DNA from 3 places in the Exiguobacterium sp. SH0S7 genome. Region 2 is predicted to be linked to each of the others. Evidence: riboswitches for the same ligand, from Rfam matches in the RefSeq annotation. Region 2 holds a riboswitch; each other region holds the start of a gene.
The links. Region 2 has a riboswitch for S-adenosylmethionine ahead of EVJ22_RS13015 (Na+/H+ antiporter NhaC family protein). Riboswitches for the same ligand answer to the same signal wherever they lie in the genome.

Region 1 (9,822 bases), on a different contig from region 2:
GCAAGTCGGGACTCATCACGCTCCCGCAATGTGTGCTCGAACCAGGTGACGGCATGTTGCTACCGAACCCGGGCTATCCGGACTACATCTCGGGGGCACGTCTCGCCGGAGCGGTCGTCCACGACCTCGTCCTCCGGGAAGAGAACGGCTATCTTCCTGATTACGAGACGCTCGATCCGCAGGGGGCGCGACTCATGTATTTGAACTACCCGAGCAATCCGACCGGCGCCGTCGCGTCGCCCGCGTTCTTTGACGACACGGTCCGGTTCGCGAATAAGCATGACCTCATGGTCGTCCACGACTTCGCCTACGGCAGCATCGGTTTCGACGGTCACGTCCCGCCGAGCTTCCTGCAGGCGCCGGGTGCGAAAGACATCGGCATCGAGGTGTATACGATGTCGAAGGCGTTCAACATGTCCGGCTGGCGGGTCGCTTTCGCCGTCGGCAACCGCGACATCATCGAGGCGATCAACACGTACCAGGACCACGTCCATGTGAGCGTGTTCTCGGCCATCCAAGAGGCGGCCATCGCCGCGCTCGAGTCACCGCGTTCGCTCCGGGACGACTTGTCACGGTTGTATGAGGCCCGCCGCGACCGGCTCGTCGACGGGTTACGTCAGGCCGGATGGGACATCACGGCCCCGAGTGGCTCGTTCTTCGTCTGGGCGAAAGTGCCGGACGGGGACGCCAAATCGTTCTCCCATAAGCTGCTCCACGAGGCAGGGGTCGCCGTGACGCCGGGCTATTTCTTCGGCTCAGAAGGCGAGCGGTACGTCCGGTTCGGGCTCGTCTCCGCCGAGCCGAAGATCGACGAGGCCGTCGAGCGGATCGAGAAACTGTTTGCGACGTATGAAGAGGTCCGGGCATGATCCGCCAAGCCGTGCTCGAGTACGACCATGCGGATGACGCGCTCGAGCGGCTCGATGAATTGATCGATGGCCGTCGTGCTCACGTGCTGCGCGGACAGAACGGTTTTGACGTCGTCAAGCGCGTCCTGCCAGCGATCACTGCCTATCCGACATCGCTGTTCGGCGGCGAATGCACGGACGCTGAGGTCGAACGGCTCCGTTTGAAAAATGTGGACGTCCTCATTGCCATCGGTGGGGGTAAGCTCGTCGACACGGCGAAACTCGTCGCTTACCGGCAAGGTGTCCCGCTGATCGTCATCCCGACGCTCGCCTCGAACTGTGCCGCCTTCACGCCGCTCAGCGTCATCTATGACGAGCAAGGGGCATACGTCCGCTACGACGTGTTCCGCGTCGTCATCGAGCGGGTCATCGTCGACGCAAGGGTCGTGACCGACTCGCCGTACGACTACTTCCGGGCCGGCGTCATCGACACGGTCGCCAAGTTTTACGAGGCCCGCTATTTGAGCGGCGACAGTTCGCCTGACGCCGGCGTCAACACCGGTCTCGCCTTGGCCGAGCAATGCGGCCGGCTCGTCGAACTCGACTTGAGTGAGTCCAGTTTCACCGCGTATGGGCCAGAGACCCGGTTCGCGGTCGATCACATCCTCGCCGTCGGCGGCGCCGTCGGTGGTTTCGGGGACGCCGGGACACGCGTTGCCGTCGCCCACGCCGTTCACAACGCGCTCAGCCGCTTCGAGTCGACCCACCCGTTCTTACATGGCGACAAGGTCGGATTCGGCCTCCTTGTCCAAGAACGGTTGCGTGGCTCGTCTGACGCCCCATATTTAGAGGCGTGGCTCGCCAGGATCGGCGCGCCGACGTCACTTGAGACGCTCGGACTCGTGCCGGCCGACATACCGCAACTGGTCGACGCGGTCCGGGTCGAGACCGAGTTGCAACGTTCACCCGTAACGCTCGATATTGACTATTTGAAAATAATTTTTGAAAATTTAGTATTTTCTGTTTACAAATAAAAGAATTAAAAGTAAGATGATAACAATTAAATAAGACCGATAGCTTATCAAGAGTGGTGGAGGGACTGGCCCTATGAAACCCGGCAACCAGATCGTAATGATCATGGTGCTAATTCCAACAGACGAAACGTCTGGGAGATGAGCGTGTCCGACTGTCTTTGACTTGTCGTGCCCGCCACTCTTTATGAGTAGCGGGCTTTTATTTTGGAGGAGGAATCATTCATGAACATCAAACAGAAAACAGTACTCGCAGGAACATCTCTACTCGCGGCCATCGCCTTGTCGGCGTGCGGCCAATCGGACGCGAGCGAATCGCTCAGCACAGAAGCCCTCACGATCGGCGTGACGGGTGGGCCGCACCAGCAGATCGCCGAGAAAGTAAAAGAACTCGCGGCCGAGGATGGCCTCGAGCTCGACATCAAGGTGTTCAACGACTACAACACGCCGAACACCGCACTCGACGAAGGCAGTCTCGACGTGAACAGTTACCAGACGCTGTCGTTCCTCGAGCTGCAGAAGGCGGACAAAGGCTATAAGATCGACGACGTGTTCAAGACGGTCGCTTTCCCGATGGGGCTCTATTCGGACAAGCTGACGGACATCAAGGAGTTGAAGGAGGGCGATAAAGTCGCCGTCCCGAACGACCCGGCGAACGAACTTCGGGCGCTGCGCCTGTATGAGACGGCCGGACTCATCACCTTGAAAGAAGGATTGACGGACAAGGCGACGAAACGTGACATCGCCGAGAACCCGCTCAACCTCGAATTCATCGAGCTCGAGGCGTCACAGCTCCCGACCCAGCTCCCGGAAGTCGCGCTCGCGGCCATCAACACGAACTTCGCGATGGGTGCCGGCCTATCGATCAATGAGGACGCGTTGTTCCATGAAGACACGGTCGACAACCCGTACCCGAACTACGTCGTCGTCCGTACCGACAACAAAGACGATGAAGTCGTCGAGACACTCAAATCTTACTACCACTCGGACGAGGTCCGGACGTTCATCGAAGAGACGTTCGACGGCTCGATCGTCCCGGCGTTTTAAGGAGGCACTATGATCGCACTCAAACAGATCTCAAAAACGTTCACGGTGAACAAAGGGACCGTCACGGCACTCGACGACGTCTCGCTGACGATTGAAAAAGGTGAGATCTTCGGCATCATCGGACGGAGCGGCGCCGGCAAGAGCACGCTAATCCGCATGATCAATCTGCTCGAACGGCCGACGTCAGGTCAAGTCGAGATCGAGGGACAAGACATCACGACGCTCGACAAAAAAGGGTTATCAAAGCTCCGTCACCGCATCGGGATGATCTTCCAGCACTATAACCTGCTGAAGACGGCGACCGTCGAAGACAACGTCGCCATCCCGCTCCGCCTAGAAGGACTCGATAAACGCTCGATCAGCGAGCGGGTCGACAAGTATCTCAATATCGTCGGACTGACCGATCACCGTAAACATTACCCGGAGCAACTCTCCGGCGGCCAGAAACAGCGCGTCGCCATCGCCCGGGCCTTGGCGCACGAGCCGGACATCCTGCTCAGTGACGAGGCGACGAGCGCGCTCGACCCGGAGACGACCGAGTCGATCCTCGATCTGTTGCTCGAGATCAACCGCGAGCTCGGTCTGACGATTTTCTTGATCACCCATGAGATGGAAGTCATCGAGCGCATCTGTGACCGGGTCGCCGTCATCGACGCCGGCAAGATCGTCGAAGAAGGCGACGTCCTCGACGTCTTCTCGGACCCGCAGCATCCGACGACGCGCCGCTTCTTGAAAGCGAACCTCGACGTCCCGAAAGAAGTCGTCGACGTGTTGAGCTCGCACGGGACGCTCGTCAACTTGTCGTTCATCGGTCACCAGACCGAACAGGCCGTCCTCGCCGAGCTGACGAAACGGTTCGGCCTGCTGCCGAACATCATCGGGGGCGGGATCAAAAAGCTGAAAGGCGGTCTCGTCGGCAACTTGCTCGTCCATCTCGACGGGGACCGGGCACAGACCGACCAAGCCGTCCGCTACCTTGAAGCGAGCGGCGTCAAAGTAAAGGAGGTGACGAACCATGCTGCAGTTTTGGGAAAAATGGGGTGACTTGATTTGGACGGGCACGATCCAGACGCTGACGATGACCGGCATCGCGCTCGTCATCTCGACACTGATCGGCTTGCCGCTCGGGACGCTCCTCGTCTTGACGCGGCCGAATGGACGGCTCGCGAACCGTTACTTTTACGGGGCATTGTCGAGCGTGATCAACGTCGTCCGCTCGATCCCGTTCATCATTCTGCTATTCTTCATCTTGCCGTTCACCCGTTTCATCATGGGGACGACGATCGGCGTCCAAGGCGTGCTGTTGCCGCTCATCGTCTTCACGGCGCCATACATCGCCCGTTTGATGGAGTCGGCACTGCTCGAAGTCGATCGCGGCGTCGTCGAGGCGTACGAGGCGATGGGCATCTCGACGCGTAAGATCATCTGGTACGTATTGATCCGTGAGGCGCGGTCGTCGATCGTGCTCGGTCTGACGATCGCGACGATCGGTCTGATCGGTGCGACGGCGATGGCGGGTCTCGTCGGTGCGGGCGGACTCGGAGATATCGCCTATCAGTACGGGCATCTCCGGTTCGAGCCGGAAGTCATGTACGTGACGATCTTCGTCTTGATCCTGCTCGTGCAGTCGATCCAATCGTTCGGCAACCGCTTGGCGGCCCGGCTAAAGAAAGCCTGACAAAAGAGCGTCGCAAAATTTGCGGCGCTCTTACTGTTTGTCTAATAGTCGTTTCAAGTCGGCGATCCGGTTATGCCGGGGGATGAACGTCCGGATCTCTTTCTCGCTGAACCCGATCTGGATCCGGTTGTCATCGACGACGATCGGACTCTTCAAGATCTGCGGATGCGTCGCGACAAAACTGTACAGTTCGCGGAGCGACATCTCGTCGAGCTGGTCGGCCGCTTGTTTGTAGACACTTTTTTGGACAGACAAGAGATCGGTCGTCCCGTTTTCGGTGAGCCGGAGCATCTCCTTGAACTCGGTGAACGACATTCCTTGGTCGGTCAATTTCTTCTCGATGAACGGGATATTCTGTTCGCGTAACCAATCGAGCGTCTTGCGGGAAGAACTGCAGCTTGTATGCGTGAATACGGTGACCGTCACGACAACCACTTCTCCTTTTCCTAAGGTTGGATTACTTTATTGTCTCTCGATTATACGGGTTCGGCGTAGAATATGTTTCAAATCACATATACTTTTTTCGAAATCGTCGGAACGATTCGTTTCAAGCGAGTTCGGGTACATGACGAGAGAGACAACAAACAAGGAGGGGCTTACATGTTTGATTATACGGTGAAGACGGATCAGTCGGTCGAAGCAGTGGTCGAGAAGTTGAAAGCGACGCTCAAGGACGAAGCGTTCGGCGTGCTGTGGGATTTCGACTTGAGTGATACGCTCAAAGAGAAAGGTGAAGCCATCGACGGGGACTATCGTATCCTCGAAGTGTGCAACCCGAAAGAGGCCAAGAAAGTCATCACGGCGCACCGTGAGGGCGGCTACTTCCTGCCGTGCAAGCTCGCCGTCTTCACGAAAGACGGGGCGACCCACGTCGGCATGCCGAAACCGACGAAACTGATCGAATTGATCGAGGACGAGTCGCTCCAGTCCATCGCACTGGATGTCGAGACGAGACTGACACGCGCCATCGATAACAGCATCTAATCGATTCATCGCACCCGTCCAATTTCATGGGCGGGTTTTTCATACCCTCTCCAAAGTAATATAATGGTAAAATTGGAGATAATAAAATTCAAGGGGCGGATAATTTGAAAAAGTTAGTCGGTTTACTTGTAATATCCACGAGCTTGTTGGCCGGGTGTGGTGAAGAGAAACAAGACGTCGTGAACTTGTCGTATGTCGACGCCCATTGGACCGTCAGCAAATATTCACTAGAACAACCAGTGGTGCTCGAATCGGCCGGTGAGACGCTCGCGGCCTGCACTGGGGACTTGACGACCGAGTTGAAGGGCGACCTGACTGTGTTCGATACGGTCGTGGCGAGCCGCCATCCGATGACGGACACGGGTTGGGAATATGGATTTAAAGCCGTGACATACATACAAGGGGACGAAAATTATGCGATGTGTCGGGATATGGCCTCACCACATTATTCAGTGGAAATGGTCGATGCATTCCCGGAGTTCGTCGATTTGACTGCGGGTCATTCGATTCGGCACTATCCGTCTGTCCGTCCAGCAGACGAAGCCGCTCGCCTCGCCGTGCAAAATGCTGATGAATTGACAGAGGCCGGGAATGAAATCGAGCCGTTTCCCGATACGGTCATGGCGTTTTCTCCTGCGATCCACGGAGAGATCGAATTGACCGTCGGGGATCGGCCGAGCCAATTCCCTTTGTTCGCGTTCGAACCGATGATGGCGGATGTGGAAGATGTCAAATTAGCCATTGGCTATGATTCGCGTGACGCCAAACCATACGTGTTATTACTACTTGCTGACCTTTACGTTTCGGTCAGTCCGTTACATACAATCAATGATCCAACGAAAGAAGAACCGACGTATGACGACCTCGTCGTCAAGAGACTCCCGCTTGACACGGAACTCGTGCCGAATAAGACCTATCCGTTATATGAGTTCAGTTACACCCGCGACGGAGAAGCGGTGACCGAGACAGCAAGCATCACATATCGTGCCGCAAAGCTGTTGTCCACTGATGAACGAAAGACGCTCGAGACACATCCTAACGAGGAGTATATGCCGATTGTGACCGGGCCGCTCGTGTATCTCCATCAGGAACCGTTTGACAACGAATCGACAGTATCCTATCCCGCTGTGTTGCGTGCGGCCGGCAACGAGATGGATGATCTGATTCAAGCAATCGATTCCGCCGAGCCGACGAAACGTGTAGGCGATCAGGGCGACTATCCGCTTCTAACGATCGTCGACGGGCTCAAAGGTCAGGAATTCAAGGTGACTTATAAACAGCGATCGAAGAAACTGGATATCTACGTGACGGACCAATCTACTGAGGAAACGTATAAACTGACGAGCGAAGGGGCGGAGACGTTCTTGTCCTACTTCCCCGACTTGAAGAAGAAACCGAAGAATTGAGGTGAACTGATGAAAAAGTTCGGATTAGGAATCTGTCTATCGCTATTCGTTTTGGCTGCAGGATGCGCCCGGGACCAAGAAGTAGTCCGATATGATGTTGTCGAGGCCCATTGGACGGCAGAGCACATCACACATGACCTTGAAGTGCAGGCAATCAAGGCCAAGGACATGTTGACCTATTGTGAACAAGGCGAGTTACTCAACGATATCGAGGAGGACCATCTATCCTTACTTGGCGTGACGTTTGCAAGCCGAATGCCTTTCACTGAGCCCGATACTGAAACATACGCCTTCAATGAGACATCGTTCGTCGAAGGTGATGCCGTTTACGCGCTGTGTAAGTCGGACCACGTTGAGGGATATCGGGCGGTCAAGCTGGATGCAAGACCGGAGTTTTTGAAAGACGAGACCGCACGCGAGATCTCGTTGCTACCTAGCGTAGTAAGCGGGACAGAAGAAATTCGGGAAAGGTTATCACGGGAAGAAGCGATCCATCCTTACGGGCAAGACCTGACCATTCGTCCATTCTTGGATAGTCTTTATACGATCTTGCCCGGTTTCAACGGGTCCATCGAGTTTGGAATCGGGGACGACGGGGTCTTCACACCGTATTTAAATTTTGCTCCTTACGTGGTCAGGGAGGACACTCATGTGGCGCTAGGATATGGCACGAAGACGAAGACGCCATACATGTTAATGTCGGATGACGGGATTCACTATGGACAGTATTCGTTGAACGATGGCGAATTACTGGACGGAGTCGACAACTTAAATGTCCGGACGCTTCTTGAAGGCGGTACGCTCGAACCGCTCGAACCGTTTCCGTTATACGAATTAACCTACGAGTCAAACGGTCAAAAGATGACGAAGACGATCTCGATCCGATTCAAACCGAATCCATTCATCACGGAGCCGACCGATACCGATGCCGTCTCGATCGGTTATGTCCATAAATACCCGTACCATCCCAGTGTCCCGTTTTACTATCCGGACGCGGTCAGCATCGAGGGGCAAGGCTATGAACGATTGACCGAGGCGCTCGAGACGGGGACACCTTCGACCAAGAATGGGGAAGCAGGAGAGTACATGTATTTGACGCTGCTGAAAGGAAATCGTGGTCAACAGTTCGAGTTGAGTTACCACAAACGTTCGCAGAAAGTTGATGTCTTTGTGAAAGATATGAACACGGACGAACAGTTCAAGTTGTCGAGTGAAGGTGCGAAAATATTCCATGAACTTTTTCCCAGTGCAGTGGAGTAAGCAGAGCGTTTGGTTTGATGAGACTTCGGCTGCAGCGACGATTGGCGGTGTCGATGAATCCGCCAGACGCGCGCAACTGACCGAAGAATCGACAACTATGTAGAAGCAAATCTTTTTACAAGATCAGCACCGTCAGTTTCACGAAAAGGTCCGAATGGGACTCCTGTAAACGAGGAGTTCTTTTTTTGCGATTCATTGTCTGATAACCTGTGATGAAGTTGGTAAATACTTCAAACTCAAGATATTGACTTACTATTAAAAACGGCGCTAGTCAGGACTTTTGTCACAAGTTACACTTGAATTCGATTGTACTAACAAAGGAAAAATGTCCTAAAATAACTCAAATTATAAAGGTGGGAATTATCGGAATGATTGAAACAAGAGATGTCAGCCTATCGTCACCAGACGTGCTTCGCGCCATCGAAGCGAACATGGCGATGATTCGATTTGACCGCCAGCGCCGTGTCGTCGATGTGAACGACGCCTTCGCCAAGGCGATGAAATACAAACGCGATGAGATGGTCGGGATGCAGCACCATCTGTTCTGTACGCCGAGCTTCGTCAACAGTACGGACTATCAAGCGTTTTGGAACAAGTTGTTCGACGGGTTCAGCTCGGCCGACAAGATCGAGCGCGTCGACGCCCGGGGCGACTCGATTTGGCTCGAGGCGACGTATATGCCAATCTATGAGGGGGATGACGTCATCGGTGTCGTCAAGATCGCCTCGGACATCACCGAGCGGCAACAGACGATCGAACGATACGCCCGCACGTTCCGTGATATGGCCGAGAATCTTGATGACCGGGCCCGCCGTGGCATGGAGGAGAGCCTACATTTGAAGCAGACGATCGAGCGGCTCGAGTCGGACGCATCGGTAAACTTGAAGACGCTCGGCAACCTTCAAGACCAAGCGGCAGAGATCACGAAAATCGCCAGCACGATCAAAGAGATCGCGGCCCAGACGAACCTGTTGTCACTGAACGCCGCCATCGAGGCGGCGCGGGCAGGTGAACACGGCCTCGGCTTCAACGTCGTCGCGACCGAGGTCCGTAATTTGTCTCGTCTCGTCGAGCGCGCCGTCATCGAGGTCAGGGCCAACACCGAGGGGATGAACAAAGAGCTCGCCTCGATCGTCGACGGCGTCTCACGATCGAACGAAGACATTCATGCGAGTGTCAACATCATGGAAGCGACGCTCGAACGCTTCGGGAAGATCGAGCAGTCGGCCCAGTCATTGAACGGGACGGCCGAACAGTTCACTTCGGCGATCTGACGAAAAAACCAATTGAAGGAACCGCCACCGTCGTCGGTGGCGAGTCCGCTCAATTGGTTTTTTTGACGACGAGCGTATGGCCGTATTGTTTCAACCAGGCCATCGCACCATCGACGTCCGGATAAACAGAGGATAAAGTCGACCAAAACAATTTGGAATGGTCGAAATGGACGAGATGCGTCCATTCATGGGCGATGACGTAATCCATCACCTCAACCGGCGCGAGCATGAGCCGGACGTTGATCGAGATCGTCCCGCGCGAGCTGCACGAGCCCCAGCGCGTCTTTTGATGGC
Region 2 (9,822 bases):
TCTCGAACAGATTGGCAAGCGCCTCGGCTGGACGGATGAGACAATTCGAAAGAGCGTACATATTGCGGTCGGGCATTGGTCATTGCTCGCCGTCTGGTTGATGGACACATGGTACATCGCCGCCATACCGCTCGTTTTCTTTACGTTCGCAAACGCGTGGCTTCTATATAAGAGCCCGTCTCCGGTCCATCAGACCGAGCGGAAGTCGCTCGGGACCGTCTATTACCCGATCGCACTCCTCGTCATCTTGTTCTTCTTTTTCGAGACGGAACCGCTCGCCTTTTTAGCAGGCTCGCTCGTATTGGCATGGGGAGATGGCTTAGCAGCCCTCATTGGACGCAAATACGGGACGGTGATCTATGACCTGTATGGGCAAAAGCGATCGTTCCAAGGCAGCATGGCCATGTTCTTAAGTTCGTACGCGGTACTCTTTTTATTGTTTTTGTGGAAAGATATTCCGATGTGGCAAGTGGTGACTTATGGGTTTATCATTTCCATCATAGCGACGCTGACAGAGGCGATTTCGTATCGAGATTGGGATAATTTCACAATCCCGATTGTCGTAGCCGTCGCGACATCATTATTGTTATAAACTATTCGCTAGATTGTAAAGAAAACGTTGCTTGTCACTCTCGGTAAACATTTGTATACTGTGTTTCGTACTGAAACCATTCAGCAACGTGTCCGAGGCGAACTTTTTCGCTTGCGGCACTAATAAAATAGACCGTAAAGGATTGAGGCAACGCATGAGCTTTTTAGACCAACTACTCACAATCATCCCGGCCGAGCGCTTCAAGCAAGACGAGCCGCTGTCAGCACACACATATACAAAACTGGGCGGGAAAGCGGATTATTTCGTGGCCCCACACACGTATGAAGAAGTTCAAGCCGTCCTTGAGCTCGCCCATCGCGAGAACGTACCATTCATGATTCTCGGTTTCGGTTCCAACTTGATCGTTCGAGACGGCGGCCTGCGTGGCATCGTCTTGAACTTGAACGAGTTGAACACGATTCGCCGCGACGGCAACCGAATCATCGCCCAAGCAGGAGCGGCCATCATCGACGTGTCGCGCAAGGCGCTCACTGAAGAGCTGTCTGGACTGGAGTTCGCATGCGGTATTCCGGGAACGGTCGGAGGCGCCGTCTATATGAACGCGGGTGCCTACGGCGGCGAGACGAAAGATGTGATCGCGAGTGCGGTCGTTTTGACGCCAGACGGCGGACTACTCACGCTCTCGAAAGATGAGCTTGACCTCGATTATCGAACGAGCCGGGTCTCAAAAGAAGGATTGATCGTCTTAGAGGCGACGTTCGAACTCGATCCGCTCGGTTATGAAGCGATCAAAGACGTGATGGACGATTTGACGCATAAGCGTGAATCGAAACAGCCACTTGAATATCCGTCATGCGGCAGTGTGTTCAAGCGCCCGCCCGGTTACTTCGCCGGTAAACTGATTCAAGATTGCGGACTGCAAGGCAAGCGCATCGGCGGGGCGGAAGTATCACTCAAGCACGCGGGCTTCATCGTCAATATCAATCAGGCGACAGCGACTGAATACATCTCGCTCATTCGTCACGTCCAAGCGACGGTCAAACAGAAGTTTGAGATCGAACTTGAACCTGAAGTGAAAATCATCGGTGAGGATATCACTGTCGAAAACGCATAAAAAAACGCTCGAACGAATCAATCGTTCGAGCGTCTTTCTGTCCGCATATTTCGGATGTGTTCGATTACGCGTGGAGCTGCTTCGTGACCGCTTCAGAAGCCGGCACGAATGTATAGCCGAGGTCGCGGGCGACGGCTTCGTACGTGACCGTACCGTCGATGACGTTCAATCCTTTGAGGAGCGCTGCATTTTCGCGAAGCGCCGGGAAGATTCCTTTTTGAGCGCACTCGACGATATAAGGCATCGTCGCGTTCGTCAAACCGAGCGTCGACGTGCGCGGGACTGCCCCTGGCATGTTGGCGACCGCATAATGCTGCACACCGTAACGTTCGTACGTCGGCGCGTCATGCGTCGTAATATGATCGATCGTCTCACAGATCCCGCCTTGGTCGATGGCGACATCAACGATGACGGACCCCGGTGACATTTGTTGCACCATCTCTTTCGTGACGAGTTTAGGTGCTTTCGCGCCCGGGATGAGGACGGCACCGATGACGAGGTCGCTTTCGGCGACTTGCTTCGCGATATTATAGCGGTTCGAGATGAGCGTGTTGATCGTGTTCCCGAACTGGTCGTCGATTTGGCGGAGACGAGCCGGGCTGATGTCCATGATTGTCACGTTGGCTCCGAGACCAATCGCGATGCGGGCCGCGTTCATCCCGACGACACCGCCCCCGATGACGGTGACGTTCGCACGAGGCACTCCAGGAAGACCTGACAAGAGGATCCCTTTGCCGCCATGCGGTTTTTCTAAAATTTGCGCCCCGATTTGAGCAGCCATCCGTCCTGCGACTTCGCTCATCGGTGTGAGCAGCGGAAGCGTGCGGTCGACTTCGACCGTCTCGTAGGCGATGGCGGTCATGCCTGAATCGACGAGCGCTTTCGTGAGTTCAGGTTCGGCCGCTAAATGTAAATACGTGAAGAGCGTAAGGTCTGAACGGAAATATTGATACTCTGACGGCTGTGGCTCTTTTACTTTCAAGGCGAGTTCAACGTCTCCCCAAACGTCCTGTGCTGAATCGACGATGCTTGCCCCAGCGTCGATGTACTCCATATTCGTGAAGCCGCTCCCGATGCCGGCTCCCGTCTCGACGAGCACCTCGTGTCCGAGTTCCGTCAAGACTGATGCACCCATCGGCGTCAACGCGACGCGGTTTTCGTTATTTTTAATCTCTTTCAATACCCCGATTTTCATGTGTAGTTCCCCTTTCTATCTGCTGACACAATTTGTTCACACCTCTAGTATAGACCCAAGTGAAATCGCTGTCTTTAGCATGGATTCTAAAAGCGACAACCCCCACTTTGTGATTTTTCACAAAGTGGGGGTCAGTCGTCTTGACGATATTGTCCGGCCTTGATCGCTAAATAAATAGCGGCCCGTTCCGGGAGCGAGACTTGGGTGATGCTCGTCAGTTCTTCGATCCGTCGAATCCGATACAAGACCGTGTTTGGATGGATATGGAGGTGGGCGGCGACTCGTTTGACGTTCCCTTCAAAATAGAAATACCATTCAAGCGTCGTCACGAGTTCGGTGCGGTGGACTTGGTCATACGCCTGCAACCGTTCGATCGTCGGGTGCGTCTCGAGGCGCAGGCCGATTCGTCGGGACAAATCGGGGACGAGTTGATAGATGCCAATTTGCTCGAACGCCCGGGCACTAGCGAGCTCGAACGGGAACTTCCGGCGTAGCGATGTGACCCGTCTTGCTTCCTCGGTCGCGGCATAGAGCGTATCGCTTTCGAAGAAACGCCCGCTAATCCCGAGGCGAGGTTCGGCGTCAGTGAACTTGTCTTGAAGTTGGGTCTCAAAGCGATCGGTCCACTGGAGGAGGGCGGCCTCTTCTTCAGACAGCTCGGACTTCATATAATGCCAGACGAGCAGTTGTTGGCCGTCGATAGCGTGGAGGACGACCTCGATCGCTTCTTGTGTCGCAAGCGCATAAAATAACCGCTCAGCAAATTGCGGAGTGATCGGCTGCAAGCAGTCGATGATTGTCAGGCGACTCGCAACGGCGATCGGGGCAAGTTCGTTCAAGCGCTCCCGATGTGCGGAAGCAAGGTATGGCGAAGCGAGCACTTCTAAAAAGAAACGCTCGAGTTCGGCATCGATGCGACGTTCGTGCATGGCGATCGTCATGAGCAGTTTCTTGGCGATACTTGCCCCTTCCTTCAAGACGGTGAGCTCCTGCTCGGAGAAAGGGGTCGTCCGGGCCAGACTCCAAATGTAGCCGAGCACATCTTCTTGCTGCTTGATGACGACGGCGGCGCGCTCGCCTAGACCGATGGCCATCCGGGCTGGGATGACGACAGGCTCGTCTCGGTCGATCAGCTCTTGCAGGATACCGCTTTCCCATAAATCCTCGATGACGGCTTCCGGGACGCGACGGCCGATGATGGTCGCGATTCTAGCCGGGTCGGTCGAGTCGGGATGCGTGCTATAGGCGAGTAGCTGATGGTGGCGATTTTCGATCGTGATCGGTGCGCGGATCGCTTGCCCGATCGCTTCGGCGAGCGTGTCGAGTGATTCATATGATTTCTGTAAAAAAGGCATGTCGATTCCTCCTCTTTATCACTATACCGTCTCTGTTGTGAAAGTTCACAAAAAGATGGACAGTTTTTGAGAGGGGACCGACATGCCTGGACATGTGTATCGTTTACATTGGGAAAAATAGTCCGACGACGAGGCCGAGCAATGCGCCGACGATGACTTGGTACGGTGTATGGCCGACGAGTTCGTTCAAGATTGGCGTGTCGTGCTTGATCCCTTTAAAATAGTCGTTCAATAGACGGGCTTGGAAACCAACGGCTTGACGGACGCCGGTCGCGTCGTACATGACGATCGTCGCGAACGTGAGCGCGAGGGCGAACATGCTTGAGTCGAGGCCTTCAGCCCGGCCGATCGCGGTCGCGAGCGCGACGACGGTCGAGGTATGGGAGCTTGGCATTCCGCCTGAGGCGAACATGATTTCAAGTTCAAAGTCACGTGTTCGAATGAGTTCGGTCACAAGTTTGGCCGCCTGGGCGATAAACCAGGCCAGTATTGCGGCGAGTAACGGTTCGTTAAAGAGCAATTCAGTCACTTCCTGTCTGACAATAGTATCTACACTATACCCGATTCCATGCCGCGCTAGACGTAAAGTTTCTGTCAAAAATAGCGTCGCGGGCAAATGCCCGCGACGCTATTCGGTCGATTTTTGTTACCCGACGACGCCTTCAGTCTCTTGAAGTTGTTCCGCAATATTCTCGATGATATAGCGGTTGCGTGGATGCTCCTGACACTCTTTCGAGCATGAACGCATCTGTTTGGGTTCACACTCTTCACAACAGAAGTGTTGGGCATTGCACTCCGGGTTGGCACAATTAACGTAACGGACCGTCTTCGTTCCACAGTGCATGCACGTTGAAACGACTGACGGATTGACCGTGTTGACTGGGACGTTGATGCGCTCGTCAAAGACGTAAAGCTCGCCGTCCCAGTTTTCCCCTTGTGTTGCTTCGTCTTTGCCGTACATGGCGACGCCGCCTTTTAAGTGGAAAATGTTGTCGTGACCTTGGTCACGCATATATGCGGTAAATTTCTCGCAACGGACGCCTCCGGTACAGTACGTGAGAAGTGTTTTCCCTTCGTAGAGGTCTTTGTTCTCCTCAAGCCAATCTGGCATGTAACGAGAAGCCTCTACGTCGATTTTGATCGCATTTTTGAAATGGCCAAGATCGTACTCGTAGTTGTTACGAACGTCGAGGATGACGACATCGTCGCGATTCATCATCTCTTTCCATTCTGCCGGTTCGAGATACGCACCGTGTTGTTTCGGCACGTCGAACTCACCATCAAAGCGCCACGTCACGAGCTCTTGTTTGTGACGGACAAAAATTTTCTTGAAAGCATGCTCTTCGACTTCATCGATTTTGAACTCGATGTCGCTGAAGTATGGATCGGCTTTCAAATCGTTCATGTACTGTTCGGTTTGTTCCCAAGTGCCCGAGCACGTTCCGTTGATTCCTTCGGAAGAAATCAAGATACGCCCTTTGATCCCGAGGTCTTTACAGTACTTGAGGTGTTGTTGTGTTAGTGTTTCTGGGTCTTCGATGTTGACGTACTTATAGTACAGCAAGACCCGCATTGGTTTTGTTTCCATGTTATTGCTCCCCTGTGTTCAGTTTTTTGCAGGAAAACGAACGTTGGGTTGTGTCGTTCGACGAATGAACTTGCCTGCAACCACAAGTCCATTATTATATGATAGATATCACAGTGAAATTTCGCAAATACTTTTTATTTTTTTTTGAGGAGAGCAGGGAGATGCGTCCTCTTGAACGAATTCGGGTAAAAGGTAGTAACGAAAGCCGAAGGTGGAAACTGAAATGCTCACATCACTCCAACAATATATATTGAACATCATTGAATGGCTCCAAGGACTGCCGGGAGGTCCTTGGGCTGGACTCGGGGCCCCGTTCCTGGAAGCGATTTTCCCGTTTCTCCCGCTCGTCTTGATCATCTCGGCGAACGCGGCCACGTATGGCTTCTGGCTCGGTGTGCTCTTATCGTGGATCGGCAGCTTGGCAGGGACACTCCTCGTGTTCGCCGCCGTCCGTTACGTGTTCCGCAAACCGATGACGCGTTGGCTCGAAAAACATAAACAGGGTGTCTATTGGCTCGATCGCATCAACCATATGAGTCCAATCTCGCTCGGATTCTTATATTCGTTGCCGTTCATCCCGGTCAGTTTGATCACGTACTTACTCGCCTTGATTCAAATGCCGCTCCGGACGTTCGTATTGGCGGCCGGATTCGGGAAACTGCTCGTCGTCATCATCTTCTCGGTCATCGGTGATCAGTGGCAAGAGTTCATCCAAAGCCCGTTCCGCTTGTCGATGCTCGGCTTGCTCTTGCTCGTATTGTGGGCGATTAGCCGGGGTCTCGAAGAACTTCTCAAACGGCGCGCCTTCAAAAAACGGAACGAAGAGCTCAAACGTAAACGTGAAGCGAGAACATAAAAATCCTCGAAGGCGGCCGCCTTCGAGGATTTTTGCTCAGTTGGTTTTTTTGAAACGTGGGAAGTTGAAGACGATCGCCAAACCTCCGCAAATGAACAGGAGGAACGGATAGAACATATACGGGACGAGGGCGGGTGACGCCGTGTTCGTCAACTCGGCGGCGATGAGGAGCTGCGCCCCGTAAGGCAGAAGTCCTTGTACCCCGCACGAGAAGATGTCGAGTACGCTCGCTGACTTTTTCCGTTCGATGTCATACGTATCGGCGATATTCGCGGCAAGCGGGCCTGCTACGAGAATCGAGATCGTATTGTTCGCCGTCGCGACGTTCGTCGCACTGACGAGCCCGGCGATGCTCCATTCCGCACCAGCCCGGCGTTCAATCCGTGACGTGAGTGCGTCTCGTAAATAGGTGAGTCCACCGTTATATGAGATGAGCCCGACGAGTCCGCCCATGAATAACGTCAAGAGCGAAATCTCGGCCATCCCCATCATGCCGTCGGCCATCGCCGTGACGTAAGTCGTGACGGCCAAGCTTCCGTCAATCAGCCCGATGATGCCAGCGAGCGCGATGCCGCCGAGCAAAACGAGGATGACGTTCAGTCCGGTCAAGGCGAGGGCGATGACGGCGAGATACGGAATCAATTTGTACCATTCGAACGCGGCCACTTCAATCGTCGATTCTCCGCTTGAGAGAACGGCTAACAGGACAGTCGTGATGATTGCGGCCGGGAGCACGATCCAAAAGTTGGTCCGGAACTTGTCGCGCATGTTCGTCCGTTGTGTCCTTACGGCAGCGATTGTCGTATCCGAGATGAACGACAAGTTGTCTCCGAACATGGCCCCGCCGACAACGGCCGCGGCCGCGATTGCGATATTGACCCCGCTCTCTTGATGGATGCCGAGCGCGATCGGGGCAAGCGCGGCAATCGTACCGGTCGATGTGCCCATCGCCATCGAGATGAAAGCAGCGATGACGAACAGTCCGCTCAGTAAGAGTGACGGTGGCAGGAACGTCAAGGCCGCATTGACCGTCGCGTCAATCGCACCGATTGCACCGGCGACGCTCGAGAACGCGCCGGCGAGCAGGAAGATGAATATCATGATCAAGATGCCTGGATTACCGGCGCCTTGTGCGATACGCTCGACGGTCTGAGTGACGCTTCCTTTCGTCATCATCGCAGCGACAATTAAAGCGATCAACGCCGCGATCAGTACCGGAAACTTGTAAAAGTCGCCATAATAAATACCTGCTCCGATGAAGAAGACGAGGAAGACGAGCAAAGGCAAGAGTGCCCATTTGTTAGCTGTTGGTTGTTCCAATTGATTCACCTCATTTAATAGAATAGAAAAAAAGAGCCTTCCGAAAAAGGCTCTCTCTGTAAGAGACACCCTTTTCATCTTTCGAGCAGAACGCTCGCTGGATTTGGCACAGGTTACCCGCTGCCGAGACATCTAAGGGCCAGTCCCTCCGTCTCTCTTGATAAAAAGTCGTCATGATGTAGTTGTTAGACACGTTTCCTAACGTACCTGTTTCAAATCGGGTTGTCAACAGAAATTCCCCTGCGCCAGTGGACGCGGGGGGAAGTCATGTCGTCAAAAAGTTGTAATGGGCGACGCGGTTACGACCGGCGTACTTACCGCCGACGTAAAGGGCCCGGTCAGCGTTACGGATCGTATCGTCAAGCCGTTTGTCGCCGAACGCTTGAATCGTATCGACACCGATCGAGGCGGTCACGGGAATATCGACCCCATCGACACGGAACGGCTTATCTTCAATCTTCTGCCGAATCCGTTCGGCGATATCGACGGCTTGGTCGACGTCGCAATGATTGAGCAGCAATATGAACTCCTCGCCCCCGTAACGGGCCGCAAAGTCATCGGTCCGGAGCACTTGCCGAATTCGCCGCCCGAACTCTTGGAGCACGCTGTCTCCGACTTGGTGACCGTGCGTGTCATTAATTTTTTTAAAGAAGTCAATGTCGAGCATCGCGACCGAGATCGGGTACATCGAACCGTCCGAGATTTGTTGAATCCCATACTCGTAGAACGCGCGCGCGTTGGCGAGCAGCGTCAAGCTATCGGTGCGGCTTTCCGTGTATAGGCGGTCGCGTTCGTGGCACCGGCTGATCGTTCGGTTGAATGATTTCAACAATTTTACCATCTCGTTTTGAATGATGGGCGGATAGCCATAGACGTGTTCACCGATCATGACGATGCGTGTGCGGATCCCGTCAATCTCTTCTGACTGGACCGAGATGAAGCTGTGGTAGTCGTCATGAAACGCATCTGACAACGCTGCGTCCCATTCGAAACGCATCTCATAATCGACAGACTTGGCGTGTGGATGGCGCGCATCCATCAAGTCGAAGACGAGCGGACGGTCGATTGGCTGTCGCGTCAACAAATCGAAATAGAGCGTTCGGTCGAACAGGACGAACTCGACAAACCCTTTATCATATTGGTTGAGGCGCTCACATTGACTCAAGAACACTTCAATCGCCTGAGCCTCGCTTTGAGACAGGGAGACTGCCTCTTTCGCTTCATCGTACTGTTCGATCAATGACTTGAACGCGTCCTGGCGCCCTTTTTGAATCATCAACCGCTTAATAAAGAACGTGAGGGCGGCCGCGATGCTACTGACGACGAGCAAGTTCGTCTCACGGAAGAACGACGCGGCAAAGATGAAGACGAAACTGACGATATACGTGTAAAAAGCGATACTCAGAAAATCTCGGACCGGAATATCGACGCGGAACCACCAGCCGACTTGATATTTTTGGACAATCGTGTTCAAGATGATGGCGCTGATCAGACCGAGGAGCGGGACGAACGAATCCTGCGAATAGAAGCCAAGACCGGTCTCACCGCCGAGTGCCAAGTAAACACTTGCCGGGATGGCGATTTCTAAAAATGACGTGATCGCGTTCCACGGATAAGTGAACCGGAAGCGGCGGAGCGCGACGCGCGGTTTTAAGTTGGCGAACTGAAAGACGAGGAGTCCAATTTGGTTGACGAGGAGCGCCGTCTCAAAATCAAAGAATAAAAAGATGATGAGGACGATGCTTTCTGAAAACGTGAAATAGACGCCTTTCCGTTCAATCGAGTCCATTTGGAAAATGATGACGAGCAACGCGATCAAGATGAACGGAAGCGGCTCGATC
Region 3 (9,822 bases), on a different contig from region 2:
GATCGTCTCTTCACACCGGAAGACTTTTCAGACGAGCATAAGATGATCGGGGACACGACGTCGAGTTTCGTCGACGACCGTGTCATGCCGGTACTTGGACGCATCGAAAAACATGAGTTCGATCTCTCGGTCGAACTGTTGAAAGAAGCGGGCGAACTCGGTCTGCTCGGTGCCGATGTACCTGAAGAGTACGGCGGTTATCAGCTCGACAAGATCTCGTCATCGATCATCACGGAACGGTTCGCCAAAGCCCGTTCGTTTGCCCTCAGTTACGGCGCTCACGTCGGGATCGGGACGCTTCCGATCGTCTTCTTTGGGACAGAAGAGCAAAAGCATAAGTACTTGCCGAAGCTCGCAACGGGCGAATGGATCGCAGCGTACGCGCTCACAGAGCCAGGCTCAGGGTCGGACGCGCTCGGCGCGAAGTCGACAGCTGTCTTGAACGAGGCTGGAACGCACTACGTCTTGAACGGTGAGAAACAATGGATCACGAACGCAGGCTTCGCTAACGTGTTCGTCGTCTACGCGAAAATTGACGGCGACAAGTTCAGCGCCTTCATCGTCGAACGCGACTACAACGGCGTCTCGACAGGTGCTGAAGAGCAGAAGATGGGCATTAAAGGATCGTCGACGCGGACGCTCATTTTACAAGACGTCGAAGTCCCGGTCGATAACCTGTTAGGTGAAGTCGGTAAAGGGCACGTCATCGCCTTCAACATCTTGAACGTCGGTCGTTACAAACTCGCGGTCGGAGCGGTCGGTTCATCAAAACGTGCATTCGATCTCTCGGTCCAATACGCGAACGAACGCAAGCAGTTCAAGACGCCGATCAGTCAATTCCCGCTCATCCAAGAAAAATTAGCGACGATGGCGGCGAACATTTACGCGATGGAGAGCTCGGTCTACCGCACAGGCGGCTTGTTCCAAGACAGCCTCGACGCGCTTGGTGACGAGAACATGCGCGACGGCTCGAAAGTCGCCCAATCGATCGCGGAGTATGCGATCGAATGCTCGCTCAACAAAGTGTTCGCGTCTGAGACGTTCGACTACGTCGTCGATGAAGCCGTTCAAATTCACGGCGGCTACGGCTTCATGACCGAGTACGAGGTCGAAAACTTGTACCGTGACTCACGGATCAACCGGATCTTCGAAGGAACGAACGAGATCAACCGCTTGATCGTCCCGAGCACGCTCCTCAAGAAAGCGATGAAAGGCGACTTGCCACTCCTCGCCGAAGCACAGAAGCTCCAAAAAGAGCTCATGAGCTACATGCCGCAAGAGCTCGACGGTTCACCGCTCGCGCGCGAGAAGATGCTTCTATCGAACATGAAGAAGATCAACTTGATGATCGCCGGGACAGCCGTCCAGAAATATCAGCAGAACCTCCAAAACGAGCAAGAAATCCTCGCCAAGATCGCCGACATCATCAGCGCCATCTATGCGCTCGAAGCGGCGATTGCGCGGACGGATAAAGCGATTGCGCGGACTGGTATCGATAAGAACCAACAAAAAGTACGTTACACGGAAATCTTCGCCGAGCAAGTGTTCAAGCAAGTCGAGCTCATGGCGAAAGAAGTGTTGTACGCGGCAGCGTCAGGCGACGAGCAACGGATGTTGCTCTCGGCGATGAAGAAGTTCAGCCGCTATCAGCCAATCAACGTCATCGGTACGAAGCGCGAAGTCGCAGCGAGTCTCATCAAAGCGAACAAGTTCATCGTTTGACACTCCCACGGCTAAAGCCGCAAGCTCACCCCTTCGGTATGAGTGGGATTCTGAAGTGCTTGTGCGAACGCAGTCCATTTCTGTTTTGTTCAAGCCTTCAGATGAGGGTGTGCCATCACCCCTCCTGAGACAGACCGTATAGGTTCTCAGGCTGGTCGACTGTTACCATCGACCACAGGTGCGTATCGGATATTCATCGCACCGACTAGATCTCTGTGTTTTTTGAATCCGCACGGACAGGAATATGTTCGGTCTTTCGCTTTATTTTTTGCTCCACAAGAAGGGCATGTCTGGGAGGTGTAGGCCGGATTGACAGATTCGACCTTGATGCCTTCGAGCTTTGCCTTGTACGTGATGAATAGTGCCAAGCGATAGAACGACCAGGTGTGCAGGTTCTTGTTGTGTTTACGGCTTGTTCTTGCCGTCTGTCGGATGTTCGCCAATCTTTCGAGGCGGATGACAGAAATCTTGTTCTCTTTCGCGAAGTCGACGATCTCACGGCTCACCTTGTGATCTTTGTCTTTCATCCAGCGCTGTTCTTTGTTGTTCAGCTTCTTGATCGCATCCAGTTTCTTCTGTTGACCGAGCTCTTTCCGTTTCGCACGAAACTTGCGCTTCATATACTTGTTCTCACGCCCGTTCCCGAAGAACCGCGCCTTGTCACGATCTGTCGATGCGACGGCGGGGACTTTCAGGCCGAGGTCGACCCCGAGCACGTTGGTGCCCCCCTTCTCCGTCGTGGGGATCGTGACGGCGATCTGGGCGATCCACTTGTTCGACTTCTTGATGATGCGGAGCGTCCCGAGCTTGTTGGCGAGGAGCGTGGCGTTCCGGTTGTCCGGGTCGACCATCTCGGCGCGGATCGCCGTCTTCTTGACCTTTCCGTCGATCATGACCGGGAAGGAGATCGACTCGAAGTCGAACGAGTAGTTTTGGTTGTTCCAGGTGCAGTACGGCTTCTTGAGGACAGGGACGACCTGGAAGCCCTTCTTCTTCGCCTTTTTGAACATGCTCTTCGCATCCTGGATGGCCTGATTCTTGACGGCGCTCGGCAGATCGGAACTCACGTTTTTGCTCGTCAGCTTTAAGTTTTCTCGAGCCTGCACCATGTCCGAGACGAGCTGGTTCGTCGTACCGATGTAGGTGCGCATCATCCGCTCTAAGATCGATTGTTGCTCTTTTGTCGGATGAAGTTTGATGTTCACCGTCAATGTCTGCGACACGGTGTCACCTCCTTGTCTTTTGTTCCTCGACATAACGCTTGATGGTCTCGCTGGAAACATTTCCGGCCGTCGAGACGAAGAAGGATCTCGTCCAAAGGCTTGTGAGATGTGTGAGATGGGGAAATTCCTCTCGTAGTCGCTTCGACGAGACGCCTTTGATGCGCGCCATGATGTCAGACGGGCTGAGGGATGGCAACGCCGACAAGAATAGATGTGTGTGGTCCCGATCACACGCGATGGCGATGAGTCGAATGTCGAGCTCTTCGCAGACATCACGGACGATCTCTTTGAATCGTTGCTCGAACGTATCGTCATCAAATAGTTTTCGGCGATACCTCGGGCAGAACACGAAATGATAATGGATCATCGATACGGTGGTTTTGGTTCTTCTGTAGTTGTTCATACGTCCATTGTATCATTAGATTTATTAGAGTGATACATTTTATCGGGATAAGATTCTGCTTGTTGATTTCTGAAATTCCGACTAACGGGACTCCGAAATCAAGCTCACGTTCATCCCACCACTAAAGGAGTGGGCTTTCTCGTTCGCAAATTCTGTAATAAAAATTTCTCGAACAGGGAGGGGTGGCCGGACGCGGTCAGCCCTTTCTTTTTCGTTTGATCAGAACGTACAATGAGGAAAAGGAGGAATGTTTATGAGACGAGATCAACTGTTGGAACGAATGGAACGAATCGGGCGTTTGGTCGCGAAACAAGAAGGGGCGCTGATGCTGCTCGCCCTCGGTTCGATTGGCCTCGAGACCGAGCGGCTCGACGACTACTCCGACCTCGATTTCTTTTTGATCGTCGAGGACGGACGAAAAACCCGCTTCATCGACAACTTGGACTGGCTCGAGGTTGAACCGATCGCTTACCAGTTCCAAAACACGAAAGACGGCCATAAAGTCATGTATGCGGACGGTATTTACGCCGAGTTCGCCGTCTTCGATTTGCCTGAGATGCCACACATCGCCTACACTCCGGGACGGATCGTCTGGAAGCGGGAGGAAGCGCTCGAATCGTTCGCGACGCCGAAACTCGTCACACAGGCTCCCGACGCCGCGCACTGCTACGAAGAGGCGCTGACGAACCTGTACGTCGGTCTGCTCCGTGAACGACGCGGAGAGAAGCTCGCCGGCTTCGAACTCATCCAAGTCGCGGCCGTCAACAACGTGTTGAAAGCACATGGAGAGACGGGCGACCCGTTCAATCCGACGCGCCGGGTCGAGATACGGCACCCGGAGCTCGTCGCCGGGCTCAGCGAATGGCTTCCAGGTTACGGCAAGTCGGTCGAAGCGGCCGCGGCGATGCTGAGCTATATCGAAGCGCGTCACCCGGTCAACGCGACGCTGAAGCGAGAAATCGCACGCTTGCTCGAAGCGTGATTTGCGGGAATGGAGTATGCTACAGTAAAACAAGAGGTGATGAAACATGGTGACACTATATGGCTATCCGCCATGCAGTACGTGTAAGAAGGCAGAGAAATGGTTGAAGGAGAACGACGTCGCGTATACATACGTTCATATCGTCGAGGCGACACCGTCAAAAGATGAACTCACGTCGATCTGGCAACAGTCAGGATTACCGCTCAAAAAGTTTTTCAATACGAGCGGGCAAGTGTATCGTAACGAAGGTATTAAAGATAAGCTCCCGAATTTGTCAGAAGACGAACAAATCGAGCTTTTAGTCAGCAATGGTATGCTTTTAAAGCGCCCAATCGTCACTGACGGTCAAAAATCGACGGTCGGTTTTTCAGAAAAGTCATTTACAGACGTTTGGGGCTAAGTGCTATAATACACATGTGATTCTAATTTATTTGAGGGGGAAGTCAAGATGAGCAAAGTACCTGCAAATCTACGTTATTCAAAAGAACACGAATGGGTTGAAGTGAACGGAAGCGTTGCCCGCATCGGGATCACGGATTTCGCACAAAGCGAACTAGGGGACATCGTGTTTGTGGAACTTCCTGAAGTCGGCGGCACGATTTTGCTCGACGAGCCGTTCGGTTCGGTCGAATCGGTCAAGACGGTGTCTGAACTGTACGCACCGATCTCTGGGAAAATCACGGCGGTGAATGAATCACTCGCGGACTCGCCGGAACTTGTCAACGAAGCACCGTTCGAAGGCGCATGGATGATCGAAGTCGAGTTGAACGATTCAACGGACGTCGACAAACTCATGTCGGCAGAAGAATATGAAACGATGATTCAAGGCTAACAAAAATCCCGGTTTCTCTTTATGAGAAGCCGGGATTTTTTGATTTAGTCGAAGTCGAGGCGGTAATGTTCAGGCTGGATGAGTGATGTCCGGTTGAACAGGCGATAGAAGACAATCCCGAGCGTCACCGGAATGAGGCCGAACAAGACGATGACGAGCATGACGTTCCAGAGCGCGAATCCGCCTGGCATCAAGTGCAGGGCGTTGACAGGTCCAATCAGTCCAGAGACACCGAATCCGGCACTGATCGGTGTTCCTTCGATACGAAGGATACCGGCGAGCGCCCCGAGAATGGCCGCGTTCGCGAGCACAGGGAGCATCATGATCGGACGACGGACGAAGTTCGCCATTTGAATTTTCGGTGAGCCGAGGAAGTGAGCGAGCGACGTCCCGGTCGCGTTCATCTGCCACCCGGCGATAGCGAGACCAAAACCGGCTGCGACGACGCCGAGGTTAGCGGCCCCGGCGGCAACACCGGACAGACTGATCGCCGTCGCGATCCCGACCGTCGAGATCGGGGAGACGATGATGAGCGAGAACGCCATCGCGATCAACATGCCCATCACGATCGGTTGGAGTTCAGTCATCGTCATGATGACTGTGCCGATGTACGTCGTGATCTGTGAGATGTACGTGAGTAAGAACATGCCGATTCCGCCGGCGATGACGATGACCGTCATCGGTAAAACGAGGACGGTGTACGTCTTTAAGCGTGGCGACAGCTGCATTACCATATATGTCGCGAGGGCGGCGGTCACACCGGCCGTGATGACGTCGCCGATTCCCGCCATGAGGAACGCGTCTTCCTCGATACGGATAGCGCCGCTCCCGACCTGGGTCGCGATACCGATCGTCCCGGCCTCGAGCGCCGAGCGTCCGAATTGCATCGCGACGGTGACACCGATGATGACCGGGAGCAGGCGCATCGCGATCGTCGTCGCGTCTAAGATGAACTGCAAAGACGGAAAATACGGTAAGATGGCTTTCGTTAATTCACCGAGCAACGCGCTCGGGATGAGGGCGATTAAAATAGCGAGACTGAGTCCGTTCAATACGTTCATCAAAAATTGTTTGCCTGTCAGTTTCGTTTGTTCCGTCATAAGTCGATTCACCTGTCCTTTTCTACGTATATGCTGTTATGTACGAAAGCGTTAAAGTTAATGACCATACTATGCCTCTTTTCGTGAAGCGTCAACAGGAAATGTTGAACGATTCAGAAAATTCGTGGGGTGAGCACAACTTTTGAACAGATCGGCTCACATTCATATACTTATAAAAGAGGTGAGAACAATGATTACAGACGGATTGTTATATATATACGCCCCGATGTGTGGAACATGCGCTGTGGCCGAGCGGATGCTCGCCGTCGTCGAAGCGGTCGACCCGACACTCGCGATTGACAAGCAGGACGCCAACTTTATCCCGCAAGAGTTAGAAGCGTATCAAGTGATGAGCGTCCCGGCGCTGTTAAAGCTTAAAGACGGCCAAGTCGAAGACCGATTATATGCGTTCCAAAACGTACAGCACGTCCTATCTTTCGTTAAATGAGATAGGATGATTAGAATAATCAGAAAATTTTAAATAATCAGTTGACACAAAAAGTTCACGAATGGTATATTCATTACAACATCTTACTTGAACACAATATAGGACGAGATTCTCCAGCCATCAAGACGTTTTAGAACAGCCGGTGCATCACTTTACGCGACTTTTAGGTGGACCTTCCCTTCGATTGTCCCCCAAAAAAATCAAGCGCAGGGACACCTACCGCGTAACCGCATGGTACGTTCTAAGGCCGAGTGATGGATGGCTTGAATCCCCCATATAAGGATGAACACTCTGATCGGGCAAAAGAGTTTCATCTATGGGTTGTCCTTCCGTGACTCAAGGTGCTACGTTCTGTGTCATCCTCGGATGGCACCTTTTTTTGATTTTTCGCACAAAATAGTTTGACATGAAAATAATGTGTCGCTATTATAAAGCTAATCGAATAAACAACACTCTTATCAAGAGAGGCTGAGGGACTGGCCCTATGACGCCCAGCAACCGCGGAGCAATCCGAAATGGTGCTAATTCCAGCAAGGTGAGAACCTTGGAAGATGAGAGCAATCGTTGTCCGTACCGATAAAGTACGCACGTTTGCTCAAACGTGTGTACTTTTTTTGTTGTCAGGAGGGAAAGGTATTGATTCAATTACGTAATGTGGCCAAATGGTTCGACACGAAGAACGGTCGAGTCCAGGCGGTCGATGATGTGTCGCTCACAATCGAGAGCGGCGAAATTTTTGGAATAATCGGATATTCAGGGGCGGGGAAGTCGACGCTCATCCGTCTGCTCAACCGACTCGAGTCACCGTCAAGCGGTGAAATCGTCGTCGCAGGGAGCGAGCTGACGAAGCTCACTCCGAAAGAACTGCGCGGGGTGCGCAAAAACGTCTCGATGGTATTCCAACACTTTAACTTATTATGGTCGCGCACGGTCGCTGAGAACATCAGCTTCCCGCTCGAACTGATCGGGGTACCGGCCAGTGAACGTAAACGCCGCGTCCAAGAGCTCGTCGATCTCGTCGGTCTCGCCGGACGTGAAGACAGCTATCCGTCGCAACTATCGGGCGGTCAAAAGCAGCGAGTCGGGATTGCCCGCGCGCTCGCTACAAATCCAGACGTGCTCCTCTGCGATGAAGCGACGAGCGCACTCGACCCGAAGACGACCGATTCGATTCTCGAACTGCTCGTCAGCATCAATAAGAAACTCGGACTGACGATCGTCCTCATCACCCATGAGATGCACGTCATCCAAAAGATCTGTCATCGCGTCGCCGTCATGGAGGCAGGGAAAGTCGTCGAGACCGGCCAAGTCGCGGACGTGTTCCAACATCCGGAACAGCCGATCACGAAAGAGTTCGTCAAACAGATCGGTGCCGTCGACGACATGTCGCTCACGTTCGAGCATTTGAAAGCACGTTATCCGAGTGGCCAAATCGTCAAACTTAAGTTCTTGAACGAGACGGCCGAACAGCCGATTTTATCGGAAGTGTTGAAACAGCACGACATCGGCTTCAACATCATCGGCGGTAACGTGACGCAGTCCCAAGTCGGCGCGCTCGGAACGCTATTCATCCAATTGATCGGAGAGCCGGCTGAAGTCGAGCGGGCCATCGCCTCAATCCGATTGCAGGCAGTGGAAGTGGAGGTAGAAAGCGATGTTTCCTAATGTAGATTGGCAAGTCATGCTCGAACAGACGTGGGAGACGCTCTATATGACGCTCGTCGCAGGAGCCGCGACATTCGTCATCGGTCTCGCCCTCGGCATGCTCTTATATGTCACGAACGAACCGCTCATGATGAAGAATCGTCCGATTTACACGATCATCAGCGCGGTCGTCAACGTGTTCCGCTCGATCCCGTTCATTATTTTGATCATCTTGCTCATTCCGTTCACGCTCCTTCTCGTCGGAACGATGCTCGGCTCGACGGCGGCGCTCCCGGCGCTCATCATCGGTGCGGCCCCGTTTTATGCACGTATGGTCGAGCTCGCACTCCGCGAAGTCGATCGCGGTGTCATCGAGGCGGCCGAGTCGATGGGCGCGACGAAATGGCAGATCGTCTATAAAGTGTTGTTCCCGGAAGCACTCCCGGCCATCGTGTCAGGCATCACGGTGACGATCGTCGCCATCGTCGGTTACACGGCCATGGCCGGAGTCGTCGGGGGTGGTGGTCTCGGGAACTTGGCGTTCCTCGAAGGGTTCCAGCGTTCACAAAGCGACGTCACGTTCGTCGCGACCGTATTGATCTTAGTCATCGTCTTCGTCGTTCAGTTCATCGGCGATCGACTCGTCTCAAAAATCGATAAGCGATCAGCTTAATCAAATACAATCATATGGAGGGTTTTATAATGAAATCATGGAAAACAGTACTCGGATTGACAGCAGCATCAGCACTCACAATTCTCGCGGCATGTGGCGGCGGGGACTCAGAATCAGGCTCGGGCGACGACAAGACGCTCATCATCGGCGCGTCGAACGTACCACACGCCGAGATTTTAGAGCACGTCCAAGACGAATATGAAGAAAAAGGCTACACGCTTGAAATCAAGAAGTTCCAAGACTACGTGCTCCCGAACAAGACGCTCGCAGCTGGTGAGCTCGACGCGAACTACTTCCAACACGAGCCGTACCTCGAGTCACAAATGGCTGAGAACAAAGACTATAAATTCGCTTCAGCCGGCGGCGTCCACATCGAGCCGATCGGTGTCTACTCACAAGACTACAAATCACTCGATGAGCTTCCGGACGGCGCTGAAATCATCATGAGCTCGTCGGTCGCTGACCACGGACGAATCTTGACGATGCTTCAAACAGAAGGCTTGCTCACACTCGCTGACGGCAAGACGACAGACGCGACAGTCGCTGACATCGTCGACAACCCGAAAAACTTGGAGTTCAAGACGGACGTCGAAGCGGCACTTCTCCCGCAAGCGTTCAACAACGGTGAAGGCGATGCCGTCCTCATCAACACGAACTACGCGATCGATGCCGGCCTCAACCCGCTCGAAGACGCAATCGCTCTTGAAGGCGAAGACTCACCGTACGTCAACTTGATCGTCACGCGTGAAGGCGACGAAGACGATGAGCGCGTCAAGGCACTCCTTGAAGTATTGA

Region 1: another riboswitch for S-adenosylmethionine. It lies ahead of EVJ22_RS00315 (MetQ/NlpA family ABC transporter substrate-binding protein); the one in region 2 lies ahead of EVJ22_RS13015 (Na+/H+ antiporter NhaC family protein).
Region 3: another riboswitch for S-adenosylmethionine. It lies ahead of EVJ22_RS02810 (methionine ABC transporter ATP-binding protein); the one in region 2 lies ahead of EVJ22_RS13015 (Na+/H+ antiporter NhaC family protein).

The regions. Positions count from the first base shown of each region.
Region 1 covers NZ_SJVA01000001.1:51,367-61,188, reverse strand. Annotated here, with positions in the region: gene EVJ22_RS00325 (aminotransferase class I/II-fold pyridoxal phosphate-dependent enzyme) at 1-869, shown strand, start outside; gene EVJ22_RS00320 (iron-containing alcohol dehydrogenase family protein) at 866-1,882, shown strand; SAM riboswitch class I at 1,924-2,027, shown strand; gene EVJ22_RS00315 (MetQ/NlpA family ABC transporter substrate-binding protein) at 2,105-2,926, shown strand; gene EVJ22_RS00310 (methionine ABC transporter ATP-binding protein) at 2,936-3,970, shown strand; gene EVJ22_RS00305 (methionine ABC transporter permease) at 3,942-4,604, shown strand; gene EVJ22_RS00300 (Spx/MgsR family RNA polymerase-binding regulatory protein) at 4,635-5,030, opposite strand; gene EVJ22_RS00295 (DUF302 domain-containing protein) at 5,205-5,588, shown strand; gene EVJ22_RS00290 (hypothetical protein) at 5,693-6,994, shown strand; gene EVJ22_RS00285 (hypothetical protein) at 7,004-8,254, shown strand; gene EVJ22_RS00280 (methyl-accepting chemotaxis protein) at 8,623-9,528, shown strand; gene EVJ22_RS00275 (M48 family metallopeptidase) at 9,578-9,822, opposite strand, start outside.
Region 2 covers NZ_SJVA01000012.1:5,595-15,416, forward strand. Annotated here, with positions in the region: gene EVJ22_RS12980 (diacylglycerol/polyprenol kinase family protein) at 1-592, shown strand, start outside; gene murB (UDP-N-acetylmuramate dehydrogenase) at 747-1,667, shown strand; gene ald (alanine dehydrogenase) at 1,732-2,862, opposite strand; gene EVJ22_RS12995 (PucR family transcriptional regulator) at 2,994-4,217, opposite strand; gene EVJ22_RS13000 (divergent PAP2 family protein) at 4,321-4,746, opposite strand; gene trhO (oxygen-dependent tRNA uridine(34) hydroxylase TrhO) at 4,864-5,805, opposite strand; gene EVJ22_RS13010 (TVP38/TMEM64 family protein) at 6,029-6,661, shown strand; gene EVJ22_RS13015 (Na+/H+ antiporter NhaC family protein) at 6,698-7,981, opposite strand; SAM riboswitch class I at 8,053-8,148, opposite strand; gene EVJ22_RS13020 (GGDEF domain-containing protein) at 8,247-9,822, opposite strand, start outside.
Region 3 covers NZ_SJVA01000001.1:543,437-553,258, reverse strand. Annotated here, with positions in the region: gene EVJ22_RS02850 (acyl-CoA dehydrogenase family protein) at 1-1,722, shown strand, start outside; gene EVJ22_RS02845 (RNA-guided endonuclease InsQ/TnpB family protein) at 1,869-2,945, opposite strand; gene tnpA (IS200/IS605 family transposase) at 2,950-3,348, opposite strand; gene EVJ22_RS02835 (hypothetical protein) at 3,602-4,330, shown strand; gene EVJ22_RS02830 (arsenate reductase family protein) at 4,377-4,730, shown strand; gene gcvH (glycine cleavage system protein GcvH) at 4,779-5,162, shown strand; gene EVJ22_RS02820 (PTS sugar transporter subunit IIC) at 5,207-6,262, opposite strand; gene EVJ22_RS02815 (thioredoxin family protein) at 6,453-6,710, shown strand; SAM riboswitch class I at 7,163-7,268, shown strand; gene EVJ22_RS02810 (methionine ABC transporter ATP-binding protein) at 7,347-8,375, shown strand; gene EVJ22_RS02805 (methionine ABC transporter permease) at 8,365-9,027, shown strand; gene EVJ22_RS02800 (MetQ/NlpA family ABC transporter substrate-binding protein) at 9,057-9,822, shown strand, end outside.